One region of the Cytobacillus sp. SAFR-174 genome, then DNA from elsewhere that is predicted to be linked to it. Evidence: a T-box and tRNA genes for the amino acid it is inferred to sense, from the RefSeq annotation. Region 1 holds a T-box; the other regions hold tRNA genes.
The links. A T-box is a leader RNA that pairs with one kind of tRNA and senses whether it is charged. The one in region 1 lies ahead of argS (arginine--tRNA ligase), so its partner is inferred to be a tRNA-Arg.

Region 1 (7,902 bases):
ACGGTGTTCGGGATCGCCATAATGGCTGATGTTTGGATGGGTAGGGAGGCCATCCCATTTTTCAACCCGCTCCCTTACTTTTTCCCTGGACATAACGCCGCCTTTAGAGGTGCCTTCTAGACCTTCAAAAATACGGCGCGGCTGGAATCCAAGCACAAGACTGTTGCCTAAATCCCTGGTCTTTCTTTGCTTATATGCAGGCGCATTGCCAAACACAAAGAATGGCTCCTCCGCAAAAGAAAACGCCCATAAATGATGGTCCGGATCTGTCGGATAATCCTTCGGCCACGGTTTAGTATCAACCTTATGCAAATACTGAAGGATATTCCAGAAATTTTCTCTATAATGCTCAAGCGGCTTTTCATCTTTTTCCGGCTCCACAAATACAAATAGGCCATGACGAATAAGCTTTGGTGCGTCAAAGAGCTCGATAAAGGATTCAAGAGCCCCTGGCAGATTAGACCAGTCTTCCTTTGTAATATAGGCATATCTCAATTCGCCGCGCATTTCGGCAGTCATTCCAAAATAGCACGGGAAGGTTTTATCTGTAACTGTATCATGAAATGTTTTATATTCTTGAATAACCCACTCAGGCACAACTTCGGGGTTAGTCATATCTTCTTTTGTTAAAAGAAACTTACTGGCAGTTTTCATTTTTTCACCTCAGAATATTTTACTTATGAAATATGTACCCCTTAAAAAGTCCTTTGAAACTAGCTGGGTGAAAAAGGAAAAGAAAAAGACAGCCTCGATGGCTGCCTTACGATTTTCGGTATTTATATTGGTTAAGCTGAAAGCGGATAAAACAGCCGATGCAAAATCCCAGAATGGCAATAAATGCTGAAAGAGCGACCATAGCTGTAAAAACATACCCTGCAGCTGTCCATCCCAGCAGAAAGCTGATCAGCCCAAGTGCGAGACAGGCAACGGCAATCACCTGATTAAATTGCTGCTGCTCCCAGTCTTCGGGAATGTACTCAGAAGGACTTTTTCTAAGAAAATACCTTGCTGTACGCATAATCGGATTGAAACCGAACAATAGGCCCATTGTACCTGCAAGCAGGGGAATGGCGAGAATCCAGGCTTCTCCGGTAAACCACGAAGCTAAAACACTTAATACGATTGACCATTGATTGGTTCTTACGAGCGGACGGGGAATCGAAACGGGTGTATTTGCCATCTATTTTCCGACCTTTCTCATTGGTTTTATAGGTATTAATAGTTTACTGAAGTTGTTTGATTTTGTGAAGAGAAAAAGCCTGGAAAATAAAAAGTACGATTCAACTTTGGACAGAGAGAGCAGAAGAAGGAGCGCCAGAGTCAGAACCTGGATCAGCTTCAGACACAGAAAGGAGAAAAGAGCCAGTTAGAGTCAGAACACGGCCCAACTTCGGACACAGAAAGGAGAAAAGAGCCAGTCAGAGTCAGAACCCGGGTCAGCTTCAGACACAGAAAGGAGAAAAGAGCCAGTCAGAGTCAGAACCCGGTCCAACTTCGGACACAGAAAGGAGAAAAGAGCGAGTTAGAGTCAGAACCCGGGTCCAACTTCGGACACAGAAAGCAGAAAGAGGAGCGCCAGAGTCAGAACCCGGACCAACTATAGACACAGAAAGCAGAAAAGACCAAGCCAAAGTCCGAACCCAGCTTCACCAGCAATAACCCACCGCAAAACACCGGCTTACAAAGAAAAAAGACCCTGGAATGACATCCAAAGCCTCCTTTCGTCAAGCAGGTCGCCGCCCCAGGCGGTACCCAGCGAATCCCGCCATAAAAAATCCTACGTGCTCAAACGATCCTTTGCTGCTTTTCTAAATGAAAACTGCGGTATGCTGATTCCAATCAGGATCAGCACAATCCCGAAAGTCTGTGCTTCTGATATCCTTTCCCCAAGGATCAGCATAGCGGCAGCAACAGCTGCCGGAAGTTCGGCAGAGCCTACAATTGTGGCAAGCCCTGAATCTAAGTGGGGTGAACCGATTGCAAAGAAGACAATAGGGAAAATAGCGCCAAACAATGCCATCAGCAGTCCGAATTTCCATAGGCCCCCAAGCTGAATGCCGCCGCTTATTAAGACGGGACCTGAAACAGCTGCAACCAGAAGAAGTCCGCCAAATGTGATGAAGATGCTCCTCTGTATGGTTGGAATTCCTTTGCCTGCTTTACCGCTTGCAAAAATGAACACGGCAAATGTAACCGCAGATAATAAGCCATAAATCAGGCCATCTGCTTGAATAGCATGTGACCCGGAATTAATCAGGTTGCTTGCAAATACCGTTCCTATAATAAGCAGGATCGAAGAAATGATTTTTGCTTTGCTGGGCATCTTTCTTTCATATAATGCTTCAAAAAGAATTCCAATCCAGGTGAACTGAAATAAAAGAACAACAGCGATGGAGGCCGGGTTCCGATCAAGGCTCATTCCATACAGAATGCCCGTTAAGCTTAAGGAGGCACCGGTCAATAACAAAGCTGCTGCTTGTGTAAGGGTGATTTTCGTTCTTTTGATAAATGGGAAAGAAAGCAATAATAAAAGGAGCCCAATTAAATATTGGCTTCCGGTCAGTTCGGGAACAGAGTGGCCGGCCTGAAGTCCCAGTTTAACAATGGATGCCAGAACGCCGTAACTGCATGCGCCGAGAAAAATAAAGAATGAATATTTTAAGTTTGCCATTATGGAGACTCCTTTCCGAAATAAAAATGAAGCAATCAGATAAATCATAACACCTTAGAGTGTCCAAAGGGCAAAAATTTTTTCAGCACAAAAATAAGAGCCAGTGATCATTCTCACTGACTCTCTTGCCAAAATCGATTATTCTCCTAAGTAGGCTTGCAGCATCCAAATATGCGTATCCAATTTTTCCATTAACCCGATGGCGAAATCGGCTGTCACTTGATCTTCCCGTTCCTCTGCAAGCTGGGCTAAAGAGATTAATTGTTCCTTAATATGTTTATAATCCGAAGCAAGAGCAGCAACCATGTCTTCTGCTTTCTTTTCCCCATTAGATTCTTCAAGAGTCGTAATGCTTAGGAATTCCTTCAAGCTTGCTGCAGGTAAACCGCCGATTGCAAGCAGGCGTTCCGCTGCCTCATCTACAACTTCCGCCGCTTCATTATATAATTCTTCGAACTTTTCATGAAGGGTAAAGAAAAGAGGGCCTTTTACAAACCAGTGGTAGCGGTGCAATTTCGTATATAGGACACTCCAGTTAGCTATTTGTACGTTTAATGCATCATATAATTTTTCCATCGTAATTCCCCCTAAGTAATTTATATACTAATTATAACAAATACTAAATTATAATCAATACTTATTTATAATTATTATAAATAAAGAACAACAGTATAACCGTTGCCAATTATGGTAAAGTGATATAGTACGGATTAATAGCAGAGACAGTTAGTGAGGAATATAAATGGAATATGTTTTCTTTATTATTCTCGGAGCGCTTATCAGTGTGCTCTCGGGGTTTTTTGGGGTAGGCGGGGGATTCATTCTTACTCCAACGCTTATGCTTTTTGGTTTTTCTCCAGTAGAAGCGATCACCACGAGTTTACTGTTTTCGATTGGGACGTCCCTTTCAGGCATCTCCGCTCATATCAGGCTGAAGAATATAAGGCTTAAGCAGGGGCTGATACTTGGATTAAGCGGAATGGCAGCTACTCAGGCCGCCCATCCATTTGTTCTGTTTCTTGAGAATAAAGGCTGGGACACGTGGGCCGTGCCCGTTTTTTATATCATATTGCTGTCTTATTTTGCTTTGAGCATGCTGAAAAGAAGGGAAAAATCAGCCAATGCTGTTCACTCTTCTGAACATTCGCCTTCCATTGTGAAGATGGTGCTGATTGGATTTTTTGCAGGATTTGTTTCTACTACATTAGGGGTGGGCGGCGGTTTTATTATGGTGCCTTTATCGGTCGCCTATTTAGGGATGATGCCGAAAAATGCGGTAGGGACCAGCTTGTTTGCTGTCATGTTAATCGTATCCGCAGGCTTCCTGTCCTACGTTTCCACTGTCAGCATTGATTATTGGATTGGCCTTTCACTCGTAGGAGGAGGGCTCATTGGCTCACAGTTTGGTGCGAAACTTACCTCCTATTTTGAGAACGAAGAGATTACTTATATGCTTGGTGCCTTATATATGGCGACAGTCGCCAGTGTGATTCTGAAATTAATACATTTGAATTATACCGGTTTAGTGCTGATGGCCATTTTTGTCGGCGGATTTCTGGTAAGAAGCCTTGTGAAAATGCAGAAAGCCAAAGCCCGGACAAAGGCAAAAAGGGAGAGGCCATAACGGCTTCTCCTTTTACATTTGCCGGGGCACCTTCATGCCGAGTGTCTGCATTCCATCTGTAAGAACAATGGTGACTGCTTTGACGAGGGCAAGTCTTGCCTGGATGCCGGCATCCTTCTCCAGTATTCTTACCTGTCCGTAATATTTATTGAAAGCCTGGGCAACATCAATCAGAAATTTAGCGAAAACGGAAGGGGAAAGCTGCCGATAAGATTGTCTGATTTTCTCAGGATATTGATAGAGCAGCTTAATAATTTCCCAGCTGTAAGGATCGGATAGCCCGCTTGCGGCAGATGGTATATCATCTGCCTTGCGGAGCAGGGAATAGGCCCGTGCATTGGTATATTGCAGATAAGGACCTGTCTCTCCTTCAAATGTCAGCATATCTTCAAGTGAAAATTCAATATTGTTCATGCGGTCATTTTTCAGATCATGGAACAAAATGGCTCCGATGCCGACTGCTTCAGCGACTTCATTTTTATTTTCCAGACCGGGATTTTTAGCCTCGATACTGTTCTTTGCGAGAAGAACTGCTTCATCCAGAACCTCCTCCAGAAGGATGACTCTTCCTTTTCTGGTAGACATCTTTTTTCCATCTTTTAAGTAGAGGCCGAACGGAACATGTTTCATACTGTCCGCCCACTCATAGCCCATCTTTTTGATCACGCTTTTGACCTGCCTGAAATGGATGCTTTGTTCCTGGCCGACAATATATAGGGAGTGATCAAATTGATAGTTTTCCCTTCTGTAAAAAGCCGCAGCCAGATCGCGTGTTGCATAAAGAGTCGCTCCGTCGGATTTTTTGATTAGGCATGGAGGCAGGTCTTCATCAGGCAGCTGAACGACCTCTGCACCATCAGACTCAGCCAGCAGATCTTTTGCCATCAGCTCATCTATGACGGGTTTCATTTTATCGTTATAAAAAGCTTCCCCATTGTATGAGTTGAAATGGATGCCAAGCCTGTCATAAACCCGCTGGAATTCCTTCAATGATTCATCTCTAAACCAATTCCAGAGGGCTTGTGCTTCTTTATTTCCGTTTTCAAGCTCTTTGAACCAGGAACGTGCCTCATCTTCAAGCGATGGATCTGCCTCTGCTTCTGCATGGAACCGTATATAAAGGCTGAGCAGCTCCCTGATCGGATGTTCCTTCACTTTATCCGGATTCCCCCACTTTTTATAAGCGGTGATCAGCTTGCCGAATTGTGTGCCCCAGTCGCCTAAGTGGTTAATTCTGACCGCTGTATAACCGCATTTTTCGGCGAGGTTTCCGAGGGCATTTCCAATGACGGTTGATCGCAGATGACCCATGGAAAAAGGCTTTGCGATGTTGGGCGAAGAGAAATCAAGCACGGCTGTTTTGCCTGCACCATCCTTCAGCAGTCCAAATTCCTTTCCTTCTTTCAGGATTTTTTCCAGTATGATTGCACCTGCAGCACCTTTGGAAAAAAAGATATTAATGTATGGCCCGGCAGCTTCAGCTCTTTCAATATACGATCCTTTTATCTGGAAAGCGGTCTCTTCTGCAATGGAGGCAGGGGATTTCCTGAATGCTTTTGCCAGTGTGAAACAGGGAAAAGCAAGATCACCATGTACCGGATTCTTTGGCGTTTCGATTAAGTCTGAAATGGCTTTCTCAGAAAGATGCCCATTCAGCACAGATGCCAGCTGTGCTGCGAATATAGCTTTGAAATCCATCATTTAAAACACACACCCCCTGAAAAATAAAGAAGCCCGCCTCTATATAAATATAGAGACGAGCTGAATCTGCCCGCGGTACCACTCTGATTGTCCAAAGGACCTCTTGCGAAAGGACGTTTCATATTAGTAGAACACATTCCTTTAGGGATTTGGTAACGGGACTCCTTACCCGGCACAGCCTACTTTTCTTTCAGCTATGCATCTCCGAAGTGCGCTTCACAAATAGGATTTCCGACAGGCTTGCACCGGCCCTGTCTCGCTTATAGGAAAGAGCCCTTTGCTACTCTCTTCATCATAGACACTAAATATATTACTGTTATTATACGCGGCTGGAATTATTTTGCAACATAATTTGAATCGGTTGAGAACATATAGGTTCTATGATGGTAGCGAATGCTGAATATCAGTCCCATGGCCATCATGTTTCCCATAAGTGAGCTTCCGCCGTAGCTGATAAACGGCAGCGGAATGCCGGTGATTGGCAGAACCTGAATGGTCATTCCGATATTTTGAAAAACATGGAAGGTGATCATGCTGATGACCCCTACGCAAATATAGGTATTAAAAGGATCAGACGTCTCAAGGCCAGTTTTCGTTAAATGATAGATAAGCAGAAAGAAAAGGCTGATTACGACACTGGCGCCGAAGAAGCCATACTCCTCTCCAATGACGCTAAAGATAAAATCAGTGTGGGCATCCGGCACATATACCTGCCTGTCGGTAAAGCCTTTACCGGAAATTAATCCCGAGCCGATAGCGAGCATGGAATTATACAGCTGCATTCCGGCCCCCTGCTTATGATTGACCGGGTCAAGCCAGGAATAAATCCTGCTGAACTGATAGGGGTCAATCCCAAGGTATTTCTCTAAAATCTCCGGTGCTATGATCACCAGGTATAGAACCGTTCCTGCTAAAGCACCCAGGATTCCATAAATCGGAACAAGAATTTTCCAGGTGATTCCGGATACCAGGATGATTCCTGCTAATATCGCGATGATGACAAGGGCAGTACCCAGGTCTTCGATAATAATCAATCCTAATGGAGGCAATGTGGCTGCCCCTAGTTTAATTAGGAGATAAAAGTCCGTTCCGGCTGTCTTAGCCTGATACTTCAGATGGTGGTCAGCGATGATTTTGCTGAGGGCGATAATAAGGAACACCTTTACAAATTCAGAAGGCTGCACTGAACCGAGTCCGGGAATGATATACCACAATGTAGCCCCTTTGCGCTCTGGTGCAATGCTTTCCGGTGCAATGAATAGCCCGATAAGCAATAGGATGCCTAAACCGTATAGCAGCCATGTGAGTCTCCGGATTTGCTCGCTGTCAAAATACATGACAATCCCTACAATGACGGCACCTACAATATAATTTTTGATTTGTGAGATAACAAAATTCCCTTCATATTGATTGGAGGATTGTCCGCTGTAAATCGCAATGCAGCTGATGAGAAAAAACAGCAGCAGAAGAAAGCATAACGTCCAATCGAATCGGTCTGAGAATCTATTATTCTGGTTCATTATATACACCTGGTTTCTTTACCTTTTTACATTTTTATCGCAGTCTAACGGGCAGTAAGACCCCACATCTAGAATCAGATGAATCAAGGGAGAATAAGTGGGGGTCAAACTGCCCGTAAAGGCCCGAAAAGAAGAACAAAGACTAAAAACGCCACATCCTGTGGCAACGTCTTTGTGACCCACTTCCTGTGGGCCTCAACTAACAATCAGCCGGGAGAAAAGCACTCCCTGCTGATTGAAGTTTCACTTTATCCTATCAAAGGAAAAATTAACCTTACAATGGAGAAAGAGATTTCACTAGTTAGACGAATATATTATGATGTTGGTTTCCTGTATTTTCAAAAAAAACGGATTAAAAATTTTTTCTCATCTGGAAAGATATTTTC
Region 2 (7,902 bases), on a different contig from region 1:
CTGAACAGCAAAACGCTTGAACGGAAAAAAGGCTATATCACGTATTTAAAGGAAGCCGAAAAAATAACGGAATTCCTGAATATTGTCGGGGCACACGCATCTCTGCTCCGGTTTGAAGACATCCGGATTGTCCGCGATATGAGAAACTCGGTCAATCGGCTCGTGAATTGTGAAACAGCGAACTTAAACAAAACCATCGGGGCGGCCTTGCGGCAAGTGGAGAATATCCGGTTTATTGACCAGACGGTTGGACTTCAGGTTTTGCCCGACAAACTGAGGGAAATAGCCGAATTGCGTGTAGCATACCAGGATGTCACCTTAAAAGAGCTTGGGGAAATGGTCTCAGGCGGAAATATCAGCAAATCAGGCATTAATCACCGATTAAGAAAAATAGATGAAATCGCTGAAAAACTCAGAGCAGGCAGCACCATAGATGCTCACTAATAGAGGCATCAGCAGGGAGGAGATATACAATGGCAGAAAAACAGGTAGAAGTTAAGCTGAAGACAGGATTGCAGGCCCGTCCGGCAGCATTGTTCGTACAAGAGGCCAATCGGTTTTCATCGGACATTTTCCTGGAGAAGGATGGAAAGAAGGTAAATGCGAAAAGCATTATGGGGCTAATGAGCCTGGCTGTAAGCTCAGGATCAGTCATTACCCTGAAGGCTGAGGGGAACGACGAAAACGAAGCCCTCGAAGCGCTGGCAAATTATATTCAGAAGGAAAACTAAAACAACTCGCATCGGGAAGATGCGAGTTGTTTTTTATGTCTTTTAATTATCCTTCTTCTCATCTAGAGAGTTTCTGGTAATGATCTGGTCAACCAAACCGTATTCAAGAGCTCTCTCAGCTGTCATAAAGTTATCGCGGTCTGTATCTTTTGCAATGACTTCAAGCGGCTGTCCAGTACGCTCTGAAAGGATCGTGTTTAATTTTTCGCGAAGGAAAAGGATGCGCTTTGCAGCGATTTCAATTTCAGTCGCCTGTCCCTGTGCACCGCCAAGTGGCTGGTGAATCATAACTTCAGCGTTTGGAAGAGCAAAACGCTTTCCTTTTTCACCCGCTGCAAGAAGGAATGCACCCATGGATGCAGCCATACCGATACAAATGGTTTGTACCTTTGGCTTGATGAATTGCATCGTATCATAAATAGCCATACCGGCTGTAATGCTTCCGCCAGGGCTATTAATGTAAATGGAAATGTCCTTTTCAGGGTTTTCTGCTTCAAGGAATAACAGCTGGGCAACAATGGAGTTTGCCACATTATCATCAATTCCGCTTCCGAGCATAATGATGCGGTCTTTTAAAAGGCGGGAGTAAATATCATAAGCACGCTCCCCGCGATTTGTTTGTTCAATAACTGTAGGGATTAAGTTCATTTTCCAATTCCTCCTTCAAGATAAGGTCAACATACATGATGAACAAGCATGTTCTTCCAAGTAAAGAAAATTTTTTAACTCCTATGTATTATCATGATACACTGATGGTCAATTAAGGTCAAACGAATCGCATGGAAATAGCCACGGATTCGTTCGACACTTTTTTCTGTGCTGTGCTATCTCATTCCATGATACCCATTGTTCCGATTTTTAAAACTAAAAGGAGGCTTGCAAAGTGAATAAACATAGCATATAATTAGTTATCGTAGCGGCTGATCGCCTGGTCAGCCGATTAATAAAATCTATGCCCTCGTGGTGCAACGGATAGCACGTGAGATTCCGGTTCTTAAGATGTGGGTTCGATTCCTGCCGAGGGCGCTAGCAAAACTCCTTGTCTGATATGGACAGGGAGTTTTTTATATTTTAGGCTATACGTAAATAAATCCAGCCCATACGCCCATAAAAATATTTATCTGAAAGTAAATGGGCCATATCCGCAAATAAAATTCCTCTATCCGCACCTAAATTTAAGCCTGAAGTTAAAAATCCGCAGGTTTCACCATAAAAAATGAATATTCCCCCCTCAGCAATGCATATTGTGAAGTATTCAGAAAGAAGTGCCGGTGCGACTGGCAATTGCCAGGATATTTCCATACAACATTTTCTGTGAATATTGTAAAATGGGGACAGGGGGAATGTACGATGAATTTGAAAGCTGGGTTATGGCAGCAGCAGACAATGAAATTAACAATGACACAGGAGCTGACGCAGGCGATTGCCCTTCTGCAATACAGCACACAGGAGCTTTCTGCTTTCCTGGAAAGCAAGGCGCTTGAAAATCCCCTTTTAAAAGTAGAGTCCGGTCATGTCCAGACGATGGATCCCCGTTATGACCGTGTCAAACCGACGAGGATAAAAGCCGAAAAAGATAAAATAAATTGGATTGAGCAGATTGGCTGCGGAAAGACCGTGCTGCTTGATGAATATTTGAAATCTCAGCTTCATTTGAAATTAAACAGGGATGAACAAAAAGTGATTGAGCATCTTATTGACAGCCTTGATGAAAACGGTTACTTCCGGGCGGATCTAAAGGCGTCAGCCGATTCTCTTAAGATGCCCCTTGAGAAAGTGGAGCAGATGCTTGAAGAACTTCAGGAACTCGAGCCTGCCGGCGTTGGAGCAAGGAATCTTCAGGAGTGCCTGTCCCTGCAGCTCAAGAGATTGCCGGAAGAGAATGAGCTGGCTGAAATGATTATAGATGAATACTTTACCCTTTTTGCTGAGAAGAAATGGAAAGAAATCGCAAAACAGCTCGGTGTGGAGCTTAAGGACATACAGGCAGTATTCGACCTTGTTCAGACCTTGAATCCAAGGCCTGCTTCATCCTTCCAAAGTGAAAAATCCGCCTATATAACACCGGATGTGATTATTCAGTGGGATGGCAGCTCTTTTTCTGTCAGTGTGTTTGATGAAGTGCTTCCTAAAATCAGTTTTAATGAACCTTATTATAAAAAGTTCTCGGCTAGTGGTGATCGAAATGTGAGCCGCTTCCTGCAGGAAAAGCAGCAGGATTATCAGTGGATTATAAGAAGCATTGAGCAAAGGAAAGAGACTCTTGCAAATGTGACTCTTAAAATCGTTGAAAAGCAGCAGGACTTTTTCATTAAAGGCCCTGCATATCTGAAGCCGATGACGATGAAGGAAATATCAGATGAACTCGACATTCATGAATCAACAGTGAGCAGGGCTGTCCGGGAAAAATATGCGCAAACGCCATTTGGGACGTATGAGCTGAGATCGTTCTTCTCCAGCACGATCAAAACGACATCTGATGAGAATACGTCTTCACAGCAGGTCAAGACGATTATTGGTAAAATGATAGAAAAAGAAAATAAACAAAAGCCTTTATCCGATCAGGAGCTTGTGAAGCTGCTGAAGGAACAAGAGGGGATGGTAGTCAGCAGAAGGACGATTGCAAAATATCGGGATCAGCTGGGCATCCCGTCATCATCCAAACGGAAAAGGTATGACTGACAAAGGAGATTTGCTGATTGAAACAGCCAGAGTTAGTGTTTTACACACGCAGCAGATGCCCGCTGTGTGATAAAGCTAAGAGTGTATTAGTTGAATTGGAGAAAGAATATGAATTTACGTTAATTGAAAAAGATATTGATGAGAGCGATGACCTGACTGAGAAGTACGGACTCATGATTCCGGTTGTTGAAATTGATGGGCGTGAAGTGCAGTTCGGGCATATTGATCCCATTACAGTAGGTGAAGCGCTTACAGAAAAAAACTGAGTTTTATCAGTTGATTTCAATACTCACTCTTGCTATTATTGAGGAGAAGCAAGGGTGATTTTTTTTACGGTAAGTGGGACATAATATGTCTATGCGGGACAAAAAATGACCACATATGATGAAGGAGCTTTCCGGATGTACTCACTAATTGATATTCAAAAAAGATTATTGCCTGATATGCTTGCGGTTATGCAGAAGCGTTATGGGATTCTTCATTATATAGGGCTGATGGAGCCGGTTGGAAGAAGAAGCCTTGCAGTCAGTATGGGTTTGACGGAAAGAGTGCTGAGAAGTGAGGTTGAATTTCTAAAAGACCAGAACCTGATCCGCATTTCAAGTACAGGAATGAGCCTTTCTTCCGATGGCAAAGAATTACTCGAAGCTCTTGAAGGAATAATGAGAGATATTTCGGGTATAGCCGTAATGGAGCAGGAATTATCACGAAAGCTTGGCATACGCCAGGCGATCATTGTTTCCGGAAACAGCGATGAATCTCCATGGGTGAAGCAGGAGCTTGGCAGAGCCACAGCAATGTGTATGAAATCAAGGCTCAAAGGAAAAAATATCATCGCAGTTACCGGCGGATCCACAATGGCAGCCGTAGCGGAGATGCTGACTCCTGATCTTGCTGAACGCGATTGGCTGTTTGTGCCGGCGCGTGGCGGAATAGGCGAAGATGTTAAAAACCAGGCTAACACCATTTGTGCCAAAATGGCTGATCATACTGATTCCAGGCACCGTGTCCTGTATGTGCCGGACCAGGTAAGCAGGGAGATGTATGAAAGCATTATTAAAGAACCCAATATTAAAGAAGTAATCACCCAGATCAAATCGGCTAGCATGGTTCTGCACGGGATTGGGGACGCTATTACAATGGCGGAACGCCGCAAAACCAGTGAAGAAGATTTGGTTAAAATCAAGCAAGCCAAAGCAGTCGGTGAATCATTTGGCTATTACTTCAACGAAGGCGGCGAGGTTGTACATAAGGTTCAGACCATCGGCCTTCAGCTGGATGACCTATCTCAAATTGAACATGTCATTGCAGTGGCAGGCGGCTCCACAAAGGCAAAAGCCATCGCTGCATACATGAAACGGGCACCATCCTCTACCATTTTAGTGACAGATGAAGGTGCAGCAAAACAGTTGATAAAAGGGTAATCCCTTTTCAAATATAAAATCTACCTTTTCAAGGAGGAAATAATCATGGCAGTTAAAGTTGGTATTAACGGATTTGGAAGAATCGGGCGCGTTGTTTTCCGTGCAGCTCTTAAAAACCCTAACGTAGAGGTTGTAGCAGTAAATGACCTTACAGATGCAAACATGCTGGCACACCTTTTAAAATACGATTCCGTACACGGAACTCTAAATGAAGAAGTAACAGTTGACGGCGATTATCTTGTTGTTGGCGGCCATAAAGTAAAAGTTATTGCAGAGCGCGATCCTGCTCAATTAGGATGGGGAGATCTTGGCGTAGAAGTAGTAGTAGAATCTACTGGACGTTTCACAAAGCGTGCTGACGCTGCGAAACATCTTGAAGCTGGTGCTAAGAAAGTAATCATCTCAGCTCCTGCATCTGACGAAGATATCACAGTTGTTATGGGTGTTAACCACGAGAAATATGATGCTGCAAACCATCATGTAATCTCTAATGCTTCTTGTACAACAAACTGCCTGGCTCCATTTGCAAAAGTATTGAACGACAGCTTCGGCATCAAACGCGGTATGATGACAACTGTTCACTCATATACAAATGACCAGCAAATCCTTGACTTGCCTCACAAGGACTACCGCCGTGCACGTGCAGCAGCAGAAAACATCATTCCTACAACTACTGGAGCTGCAAAAGCAGTATCTCTAGTATTGCCTGAACTAAAAGGCAAATTGAACGGTGGAGCTATGCGTGTTCCAACTCCAAACGTTTCTCTTGTAGACCTTGTTGCTGAGCTTGACAAAGACGTAACTGCTGAAGAAGTAAACAATGCTCTTAAAGCAGCTGCTGAAGGCGATCTGAAAGGCATCCTTGCATACAGCGAAGAGCCATTAGTATCTGGAGACTACAACGGAAACCCTGCATCTTCTACAATCGATGCACTTTCTACTATGGTTATGGAAGGCAACATGGTAAAAGTAATCTCTTGGTATGATAACGAATCTGGTTACTCTAACCGTGTAGTTGACCTTGTTGATTACATCGCTCAAAAAGGACTTTAATTTTCACAAAAATATTCGTTTTGCGAAGCATTCATAAGATGAATTTTTTCTCCGGAAAAACACCTCAACTTGTTGGATATTCAATTCGCTAACGTCTATAATGGATAAGGGTAAAAGGGGAGCAGGGAAACATTCCCTCTCCCTTTTGTTTTAAGTAAAACTATTTAACCGGGATGGTGCTTAGCTCCGGAACCTGGAGGCTTGAGGTCTATGAGCCGTCAGGCAAGGAGCTTCCGCTTTTCTGGTAAGGAGGTCCTTTTGCTATGAACAAAAAAAGCGTTAAAGATGTGGAGTTAAAAGGTAAGCGTGTATTCTGCCGGGTTGATTTCAATGTTCCCATGAAAGAGGGACAGGTAACAGATGAGACTCGCATCAAAGCAGCTCTTCCAACGATCGAATACTTGATGAACCAGGGTGCAAAAGTAATTTTAGCCAGCCATTTGGGCCGTCCGAAGGGTTCAGTTGTTGAAGAATTGCGTTTAACACCAGTAGCAAAGCGTTTGTCCGAGCTTCTTGGCAAAGAAGTAAAGAAGGCGGATGAAGCATATGGCGATTCTGTAAAAGCTATGGTTGACGCGTTAAGTGAAGGCGAGGTTCTTCTCCTTGAAAACGTGCGTTTCTATGCTGGCGAGGAAAAGAATGATCCTGAACTTGCAAAGGCATTTGCTGAGCTTGCAGATGTCTATGTAAATGATGCATTCGGAGCAGCACACCGTGCGCATGCTTCAACGGAAGGAATTGCGCATCATCTTCCTGCCGTATCAGGACTCCTGATGGAAAAAGAACTTGATGTACTTGGAAAAGCTCTTTCAAATCCTGAACGCCCATTTACAGCTATTATCGGCGGTGCAAAGGTGAAAGATAAGATTGGCGTAATCGAAAACCTTCTTGAAAAGGTAGACAACCTGATCATTGGCGGAGGGTTGGCTTATACATTTGTAAAAGCAAACGGCCATGAAGTAGGAAAGTCACTATTAGAAGAAGATAAAATTGACCTTGGCAAATCGTTTATGGAAAAAGCGAAAGAAAAAGGCGTGAACTTCTACATGCCTGTTGATGTCGTTGTGGCAGACGATTTTTCTGAAGAGGCCAATATTAAAACTGTAGCAATCGAAGAAATTCCTTCTGATTGGGAAGCACTTGATATCGGACCTAAAACACGCGATATCTACAGCGATGTAATCCAGAATTCAAAGCTTGTTATCTGGAACGGACCAATGGGTGTATTCGAATTAAATAAATTTGCAGGCGGTACAAGAGCAGTGGCTGAGGCTTTAGCAGAAGCAAATGATACATATTCAGTCATTGGCGGCGGCGATTCTGCAGCTGCAGTTGAAAAATTCCATCTTGCAGACCGCATGAGCCATATCTCAACAGGCGGAGGCGCTTCCCTTGAGTTTATGGAAGGAAAAGCCCTGCCTGGTGTAGTTGCTTTAAACGATAAATAATATTGGTGACAGGCACCACCCGAAATTTGTCGAATATAGGACACTAATAAAAATGCATGAAAGGACGTGCAACATGCGTAAACCAATTATCGCAGGAAACTGGAAAATGCATAAAACACTTCCGGAAGCGAAAGTCTTTCTTGAAGAAATTAACGGCTTAGTTCCTGGGAAGGAGCAGGTAGATACAGTTGTATGTGCTCCTGCCTTATTCCTTGAGCGTCTTGTCGAAAACTCAAAGGATTCAGATGTTGAAATCGGCGCCCAGAACATGCACTTTGAAGAAAACGGCGCTTTTACAGGTGAAATCAGCCCTGTGGCACTTGAAGATCTTGGGGTGAAATACGTAATCCTTGGCCATTCAGAACGCCGTGAGATGTTTAATGAGACTGATGAGGCTGTTAATAAAAAGACCTTGGCTGCATTCAAACACAACTTAACTCCAATCGTTTGTGTCGGTGAATCGCTAGAACAGCGGGAAAACGGCGAAACAATGGATCTTGTAGGCTCACAGGTTGAGAAGGCGTTAAATGGCTTAACTGAAGAGCAGGTAAAGCAGACTGTTAT
Region 3 (7,902 bases), on a different contig from region 1:
TTGTGACTGTTCGGCAAAGCTTGTCAAAATTCTGCTTCCTCATGACCAATTCATTTGTATAGTCGTTTGTCGACTGTACGCCAATTTCAAATCGGAATAATCCTCGTGGTGCTTCCTTATTCAGAAATTCAATGACCTCAGGTCTCATGATATCTGCGGTGATCTCAAATTGAAAGACAGTTCCCGGGAGATGCTCATCGATCAAAAATTGGAACATTTCCAAGGCATAACTGCGGCTAATGTTGAATGTGCGGTCCACAAATTTTAGAGTTTTTGCACCATTCTTCATTAAATATCGGATATCGTCCTTAATTTTTTCCCTGTCAAAGTAACGCACACCTACTTCAATAGAGGAAAGGCAAAACTGGCAGCTGAATGGGCATCCCCGGCTGGTTTCTATATAAGTGACACGTTTAGAAAGGTGGGGAATATCTTCTTCAAACCGGAACGGTGAAGGAAGATCGCGCAAGTCCAGCTTATTGCGCTGTGGATTAATGCGAACCTGGCCGTTTTCCCTGAAAGCAAGACCATGCACATTTTCCATATTCATGGTGCTGTTCAGCTCCGTCAGCAGCTGTTTGAAGGTTTCCTCACCTTCTCCGATCACAATGTAATCAAATTCTTGTACATTGTTCATCCAATCTGCAACATCATATGTCACTTCAGGTCCTCCGACTACAATGTGAATGGAGGCGTCAATCTTTTTAATCATCTTAATGACTTTAATGGTTTCCTCGATATTCCATATATAACAGCTGAATCCGATCACATCAGGCTTTTTGCGGACCAGATCTGTAACGATATTCATTACCGGATCTTTAATTGTATATTCGGCTAATTCCACATCGAAATCAGGCTGAGCGTATGCCTTTAGATAGCGGATCGCAATATTTGTATGAATATATTTAGCATTAAGCGTACTGGCAATAACTTTCATTTATTTCTGAACTCCCTTTTTAGCAACTTAAACATCATATAATTGTATCATATTTTTGACTGAAAAAAAGGAAGTAAAACATTGACATATGTATTGGAAGATAAACTGTACATATTATTATAATATTTATAAAAATACAACAATTTGTATTAAAACTATAGTAAGATAGTAGAAAATAAAATATTTAGCTGGGAGAGGGAATGAATGAAGGTAAGTCTTTTTGCAACATGTCTGGTAGATATGTTTCAGGGAAATGCAGGCAAAGCAGCTGTTGAACTGCTGGAGCGGCTTGGGTGTGAAATAGATTTTCCGGAATCACAGGTCTGCTGCGGCCAGCCTGCCTACAACAGCGGATATGTGAAGGAATCGAAGGAAGCCATGAAAAGGATGATCACGGCATTTGAACATGCAGAATACGTTGTTTCCCCTTCCGGATCCTGCGCCTATATGTTTCATGAGTATCCGCATGTTTTTAAGGGAGACTCTGTGTGGGAGCCCAAGGCAAAAAAGCTTGCCGAAAAAACATACGAACTTACTCAATTTATCGTTGAAGTTCTCAATGTGGACGATGTCGGGGCAAAGTTAAATGGGAAGGCCACCTATCATACATCCTGCCATATGACCAGGCTTCTTGGAGTAAAAGAAGCGCCAATGAGATTATTAAGAAATGTGAAGGGCCTGGAATTCGAAGAGCTTCCCGGTAAAGAGCAATGCTGCGGTTTTGGCGGAACATTCTCCGTGAAAATGGCTCAAATATCGGAACAAATGGTAGATGAGAAGGTTGGGCATATAGAGGAGACTGAAGCGGAAATCCTCATTGGAGCTGACGCAGGATGCCTGATGAATATTGGAGGCAGGATCGGAAGGCAGGGAAAGCCAATAAGGGTTATGCATATTGCCGAAGTGTTGAATTGCCGATGAGTCATTAATGGACATGCTTTGTTACAGGAGGAATAGTTATGGCTATGAAAATAGGAACAAACGACTTTAAGGATCGTGTAGATTCCGGAATAAGCAATTCCTTTATGAGAGGGGCAGTGTCAGGTGCACAGGAAAGGCTTCAGACTAGAAGACTTGATGCTGCCGCAGAACTTGGAAATTGGGAAGAATGGCGTTCGCTATCAGAAGAAATTCGCCAGCATGTGCTTGAAAATCTTGATTTTTACTTATACCAGCTCAGCGAAAATGCAGCTAAAAGGGGAGGGCACGTTTACTTTGCTGAAACTGCGGAAGAAGCCTCTGCCTATATACGGGAAGTGATTGAAAAGAAGAATGCAAGAAAAGTGGTTAAATCAAAGTCGATGGTAACGGAAGAAATCCACTTAAATGCCGTATTGGAAGATGCAGGATGCCAGGTCATTGAAACAGATTTGGGAGAATACATCCTCCAGGTGGATGACCATGACCCGCCATCACATATAGTAGCGCCTGCCCTTCATAAGAATAAAGAGCAGATTCGGGATGTATTTGCAGAAAAATTAAACTATCAGAACACAGAAAAGCCGGAAGAGCTTGCATGGCATGCGAGAGAAATGCTACGCCACGAATACTTAACCGCCGATGTTGGCATTACGGGCTGCAACTTCGCAGTTGCGGAAACCGGTTCAATCACTTTAGTGACGAATGAAGGCAATGCAGATCTTGTCACAGCCTTGCCTAAGACACAAATTACGGTAATGGGCATGGAAAGGCTGGTACCTACTTACGAGGAAATGGAAGTGCTGGTCAGCATGCTGACCAGGAGCGCGGTTGGACAAAAGCTAACGAGTTATATAACTGTTTTGACTGGTCCAAAAGAAGAACTTGATGTTGATGGCCCCGAGGAATTCCACCTCGTCATTGTGGACAATGGCCGCTCATCGATATTAGGAGGGGAGTTTCAATCCATTCTGCAATGTATCCGATGTGCTGCTTGTGTGAATGTTTGTCCCGTATACAGGCATGTTGGAGGCCATTCCTACGGATCGATTTATTCAGGCCCGATCGGAGCGGTTCTGTCACCCCTTTTAGGCGGCTATGATGATTATAAGGAATTGCCTTATGCATCCACTCTTTGCGGGGCCTGTACAGAAGCATGTCCAGTCAAAATCCCATTGCATGAGCTGCTTCACAAACATCGGCAGGTAATTGTCGAAAAAGAAGGAAGGGCTCCAATATCGGAAAAGATGGCGATGAAGGCCTTTGGATTGGGGGCAGCTTCACCGTCCCTTTATAAACTGGGATCTAAGCTGGCACCGGCAGCCATGAATCCATTTACAGCAGGCGACAAAATTACAAAGGGGCCCGGCCCTTTAAAGGCATGGACAGAAATCAGGGATTTCCCGGCTCCTAATAAAGAAAGATTTCGTGATTGGTTCAACAACCGGCCAAAAGGAGGCGGACAGCAGTGAACGGAACTATTCAGAATCGGGACGCTTTTTTAAATAAAATTGCAGGCAGACTGGGAAGGGAAAAGAGAATTTCCGGAGTTGAAAGGCCAAAGTGGAGCTATAATCCTCAGGATTACATCTTTAAAGAAGCAGATGCAGATGAGCTTCTTGAAGCTTTAAAAACACAGTGCACGAAAATACACACTGATCTTCTTGTAACAAAAGCCGTCAATTTGCCGGAAACTCTTAAAGAGATTGCAGCCCAGTACGGAGGCGGTCCAGTAGTGACCTGGAAGGATGACCGTTATAGACAGTTTGGACTTACTCAGCTATTTGAGGAAATTTGGCCAAAAGAGAATGTGGAAGTATATCAATGGGATTATTCTGCTGGAGAAATTAATGTTGATTACGCAGAAAAGGCCAATATCGGCATCACCATCAGTGAAATTACGCTGGCTGAATCCGGAACAGCAGTCCTGTTCAGCAGCAGAGACCATGGGCGGTCAGTCAGTTTTCTGCCTGCTGCTTCCATTATCCTTATTCCGAAAAGCACACTTGTTCCGCGCATGACACAGGCTGCAAGATTCATCAGGGAAAGAGTGAGCAGAGGGGAGCTGGCTCCTTCATGCGTTAATTTCATAACCGGCCCAAGCAATTCAGCAGATATTGAGATGAACCTTGTTGTGGGAGTGCATGGGCCTGTTAAGGCTGCTTATATTGTTATAGATGATTTATAGCACCTGACTTTGTTTTATAGGACAACAAAAAACGCCAACATAAGTTGGCGTTTTTTTGAGCGTCCCAGGCGAGATTCGAACTCACGACCTACAGCTTAGGAGGCTGTCGCTCTATCCAGCTGAGCTACTGAGACATGTTGGAATAATTAAATTGTTTGCAATACAAATATTATTGGCATATCCTGTTTCTTCCTCTGCAAGCCTATACAAGGAGCAAATGCGTCGAAACAAAGCTGCAGGGATGTATCTCAGGGAAGTTTACGCTTAGCTGAGCTACTGAGACATGATGGCATAAATTAAATTGTGTTAAGTAAAAATAATTAAATTGGTAACACAGTTACTTATTATAATCCCATAATCAAAAATGGTCAATGGTTATGCCTAAAGTAAAAAACCGGCCAGTAATACATGGGCCGGTTTGTTTTTCTAACTTGTAAGTTTTTTACGATAAAATCTGGCATATGCCCTTGATCTATCTTTCAGCTTCTTTAGCTGTGATGTCTTCAGTTCAATGATTGGCTGTGCAAATGAAGTAATCAGCTTGCTTGAGAGAAGCAAGGTCAGCAGCAGTGATATGCCGGCAAGCAGCAGGAAGTTCTCCGGTTTAGTGAAAAAGCCCTGTACATCACTTTCTCTGAATACCCGTACAAAGAACCCATGCAGCAGATAGACATAAAGTGTATTTTTCCCTAAGTTAGTAAAGAAATATTGTTTGCGCGGTACGAAAGCAAAGAAGCTAAATACCATGATTGTGCTTAGGATATAAAAGCCCAATCTCGTAAAGACTGCCCCAATGGAAGCTGCACCCATTTCAGTATATGGCTTCGATCCAAGCAGCCATTTGTAATCCACTTCAGGGTAAAGATAAAAACCGATAAATACCACTGCAAAAATAGCAAACGCACTAATTCTGAACTTCGGCTGGAATAGAGCATATAAATGCTCTTTCTTTAAGTAGTATCCCAATAAAAATAACGGGAAGAACACAAACGTCCTGGATAAACTTAAATAGTTTGAAATCCAATCTGCATATCCTACAGCAAGCCCTATGATAAAAGCGGCAGCCAGGGAGTAAACCGCTTTATACTTTGCGAAGAATAAAAGCATGATATTCCAGCAGAACATGCTGATCAGGAACCATAATGACCAATGCGGGTTAAAAGGGTCCAGCTCAAAGGTGCCTTTATTATATAAAAAGTAATAAAAAACGGAATAAATAACCTGGAAAATGATATATGGCAGTATAAGCTTTTTAGCAATTTTCTTTATATAGCCTTTTTTATAAAAGCCTTTTGCAAAAAAACCGGATACCAATATAAATGCCGGCATATGGAACGTATAAATCACTTTATATACTGTATAAATTGTCTCATTATCTTCAATAAAAGAGCGGAGCAAATGCCCGAAAACGACAAAGAAGATCAAAATAAACTTAGCATTGTCGAAATAATAATCACGTTGTTTCATATGTCCTCCTCTATTAAAGACCCCCAAAAAATTACTCTATCTGTCTTTACCCACTTTAACATGAAGCAAACTTCATTTCTCGTGTAAATAGGAGGTTTTATTTACAGAAAAAGTAAATTAAAAATTTTTAATAATGACTGTATCACACGATTTGAAATTCTGTTATATAAAAAAAACGGCTAACTAACTTATATTTTATAAGGTTGAAAAAATTTTTGGCAAGACTGTTTCAAAACCTTTGATTTAAATGCCACTATTGTTTCAGATAAATGGTAGCAGTCCGTTTAGTCTGCCAAGTTGTGAAAAGCTGCTCTTCCCAGAAAGAAATCATAAAGGGAAATGCCCGGATAAGTGCCGGAGTAAAAGAAATTGGAAAAATAATCTTCAAATGTCATTTTTGTTCTATTATAATGAATTGAAAGAATAGTAAAAAAGAATTAGGAAGTAATCTAGTTCAATTGTTCGCATCCGGTTAAATCACAAAGGGGGAAGTATATTGAAATGGTTAAGGAAATTCAAATCAGGAAAAAAGGAACGAAAAGCTTCATCCATGTCTAAAAATCCAGATATTGGCAAGTTTTTTAATAAAATGGCCGGCACAAGCTGGTGGAAGAACCTGAAGCTTGGCCAGAAATATGGGGTCGCGCTTTTTGTGACCATTGGTCTATTCACAGTTTCAACCGTCCTTACTTTTTTTCTGCTTACAATTGCCAATTCAAAAATGGAGACTGTTAGGGATTCAGGAGAAAAAGCCATTAAAATTACTGAATCAGCGGCCACATTCCACCATAAAGGGAGCACGATTGGAAACTTTATCATTGACTCCAATCCAAAACATTTAAAGACATTTGACCAGCTGACAGAGGAATTTAATAAATTAAAGAAGGAAATTTCTCCGGATCTGATCAATACAAAATCCAAAGACCTTTTTAAGCAAATTGATGAAAATGATCAAAAAATCACCAGTTTATTTCATGATGTCATTGAGCCAAAAGTAAAACTTCAGCATGAAAGAGAATATAGGCTTGGGAAATTGCAGGCAGATAATATTATTTCTGAAACGGTAGAAAAATTGAGTACCCTTAGCAGCATGATGAAAGAGGATCAGCAAAAAGCTGTATCTTCTGCAAAATCCAGTCTAATCCTAACTTTGATAGCACTTGGCATTTCAATCATCGTTTCCGCCATTCTTGGAATCGCAAGTATTGTTTTTATAGGACGTATTATTTCAAAGAAATTAACTTCAATCGTACAGTTCTCAAATGAAATTGCAAAAGGAAACCTCAATGCAGATTCAGTAGAATATGAGGGTAATGATGAAGTAGCACAGCTTAGCAGAGCCATGAATTCCATGAAAGAAAAACTGCAGACTATGATTCAGGAAATTAATGCAGTTTCTGGATATGTTTCAGAAAGAAGCGGAGAACTGAATATTGCGGCAAATGAAGTAAAAGCAGCCAGTCAGCAGGTTGCTTCAACCATGCAGGAGCTTTCAGGAGGAGCTGAGGATCAGGCTGGATCTGCAACACGTTTGTCCTTATTGATGGACGAGTACCTGGAAAAAGTGAAAGAAGCAGCATACAGCGGGAAAGAAATCAAGAGTGCTTCCACAGAGGTGTTATCGCTTACTGAGGATGGAAACAAGCTTATGAAAAAATCCCAGGAACAAATGGGATTAATTAATCAGATTATGAAGTCGTCTGTGGACAAGGTTAATGGGCTGGATGACCAGACCAAACAAATCTCAAGGCTGGTTAAAGTTATAAAGGAAATTGCTGACCAGACCAACCTGCTCGCATTAAACGCAGCAATTGAAGCTGCCAGAGCCGGTGAGCACGGAAGAGGTTTTGCAGTTGTGGCAGATGAGGTGAGAAAGCTGGCTGAGCAGGTATCCTATTCAGTATCAGATATCACCAAGATTGTCGGAGGTATTCAAGCAGAGTCTAACAGTGTAGCCGTGTCACTTCAAACAGGCTATGGTCAAGTTGAAAAGGGAACGGAGCAAATTCAACTGACAGGACAAACATTCCAGAAAATTTATGAGGCAATTAACTCGATGTCTGCCAATGTCAGCGATATTTCCCGCAGCCTCGAGCAGGTATCAATTAACTCTTCACATATGAACCAGTCTATTGGCAATATTGCTGCAGTATCTGAGGAAGCTGCTGCAGGCATCGAGCAAACGAGTGCATCAATGGCTCAGACTAACCATTCAATGGAGGAAATCTCAGATAATGCACTGTCTCTGTCGGAATTGGCAGAACAATTAAATGAAATGATTGCAAAATTCAAACTGTAAAATCCAGGCATACTCGTTATAGGGTATGCCTCTTCCTTTCTAACCAAAGCACTTAATAATTATTTAAGACAGTTTTCCCTAAGATTTAAAGGT

Region 2: it has a tRNA-Arg gene. The T-box ahead of argS (arginine--tRNA ligase) is inferred to sense a tRNA for this amino acid. The anticodon was not compared.
Region 3: it has a tRNA-Arg gene. The T-box ahead of argS (arginine--tRNA ligase) is inferred to sense a tRNA for this amino acid. The anticodon was not compared.

The regions. Positions count from the first base shown of each region.
Region 1 is NZ_JBQCMZ010000020.1:39,780-47,681, reverse strand. Features, by position in the region: gene ACTHRG_RS18400 (YqcI/YcgG family protein) at 1-654, opposite strand, end outside; gene ACTHRG_RS18395 (DUF4395 domain-containing protein) at 761-1,180, opposite strand; gene ACTHRG_RS18390 (EamA family transporter) at 1,778-2,671, opposite strand; gene ACTHRG_RS18385 (Dps family protein) at 2,810-3,247, opposite strand; gene ACTHRG_RS18380 (sulfite exporter TauE/SafE family protein) at 3,414-4,295, shown strand; gene argS (arginine--tRNA ligase) at 4,308-5,993, opposite strand; T-box leader at 6,045-6,301, opposite strand; gene ACTHRG_RS18370 (FtsW/RodA/SpoVE family cell cycle protein) at 6,332-7,516, opposite strand.
Region 2 is NZ_JBQCMZ010000005.1:144,358-152,259, forward strand. Features, by position in the region: gene whiA (DNA-binding protein WhiA) at 1-444, shown strand, start outside; gene ACTHRG_RS07360 (HPr family phosphocarrier protein) at 474-731, shown strand; gene clpP (ATP-dependent Clp endopeptidase proteolytic subunit ClpP) at 774-1,379, opposite strand; tRNA gene ACTHRG_RS07370 (tRNA-Arg) at 1,686-1,757, shown strand; gene ACTHRG_RS07375 (hypothetical protein) at 1,803-2,033, opposite strand; gene rpoN (RNA polymerase factor sigma-54) at 2,082-3,413, shown strand; gene ACTHRG_RS07385 (glutaredoxin family protein) at 3,431-3,679, shown strand; gene ACTHRG_RS07390 (sugar-binding transcriptional regulator) at 3,815-4,837, shown strand; gene gap (type I glyceraldehyde-3-phosphate dehydrogenase) at 4,883-5,890, shown strand; gene ACTHRG_RS07400 (phosphoglycerate kinase) at 6,154-7,338, shown strand; gene tpiA (triose-phosphate isomerase) at 7,412-7,902, shown strand, end outside.
Region 3 is NZ_JBQCMZ010000001.1:48,843-56,744, forward strand. Features, by position in the region: gene ACTHRG_RS00235 (B12-binding domain-containing radical SAM protein) at 1-937, opposite strand, end outside; gene ACTHRG_RS00240 ((Fe-S)-binding protein) at 1,142-1,858, shown strand; gene ACTHRG_RS00245 (LutB/LldF family L-lactate oxidation iron-sulfur protein) at 1,897-3,327, shown strand; gene ACTHRG_RS00250 (LutC/YkgG family protein) at 3,324-4,043, shown strand; tRNA gene ACTHRG_RS00255 (tRNA-Arg) at 4,104-4,177, opposite strand; gene ACTHRG_RS00260 (acyltransferase family protein) at 4,470-5,510, opposite strand; gene ACTHRG_RS00265 (methyl-accepting chemotaxis protein) at 6,007-7,809, shown strand.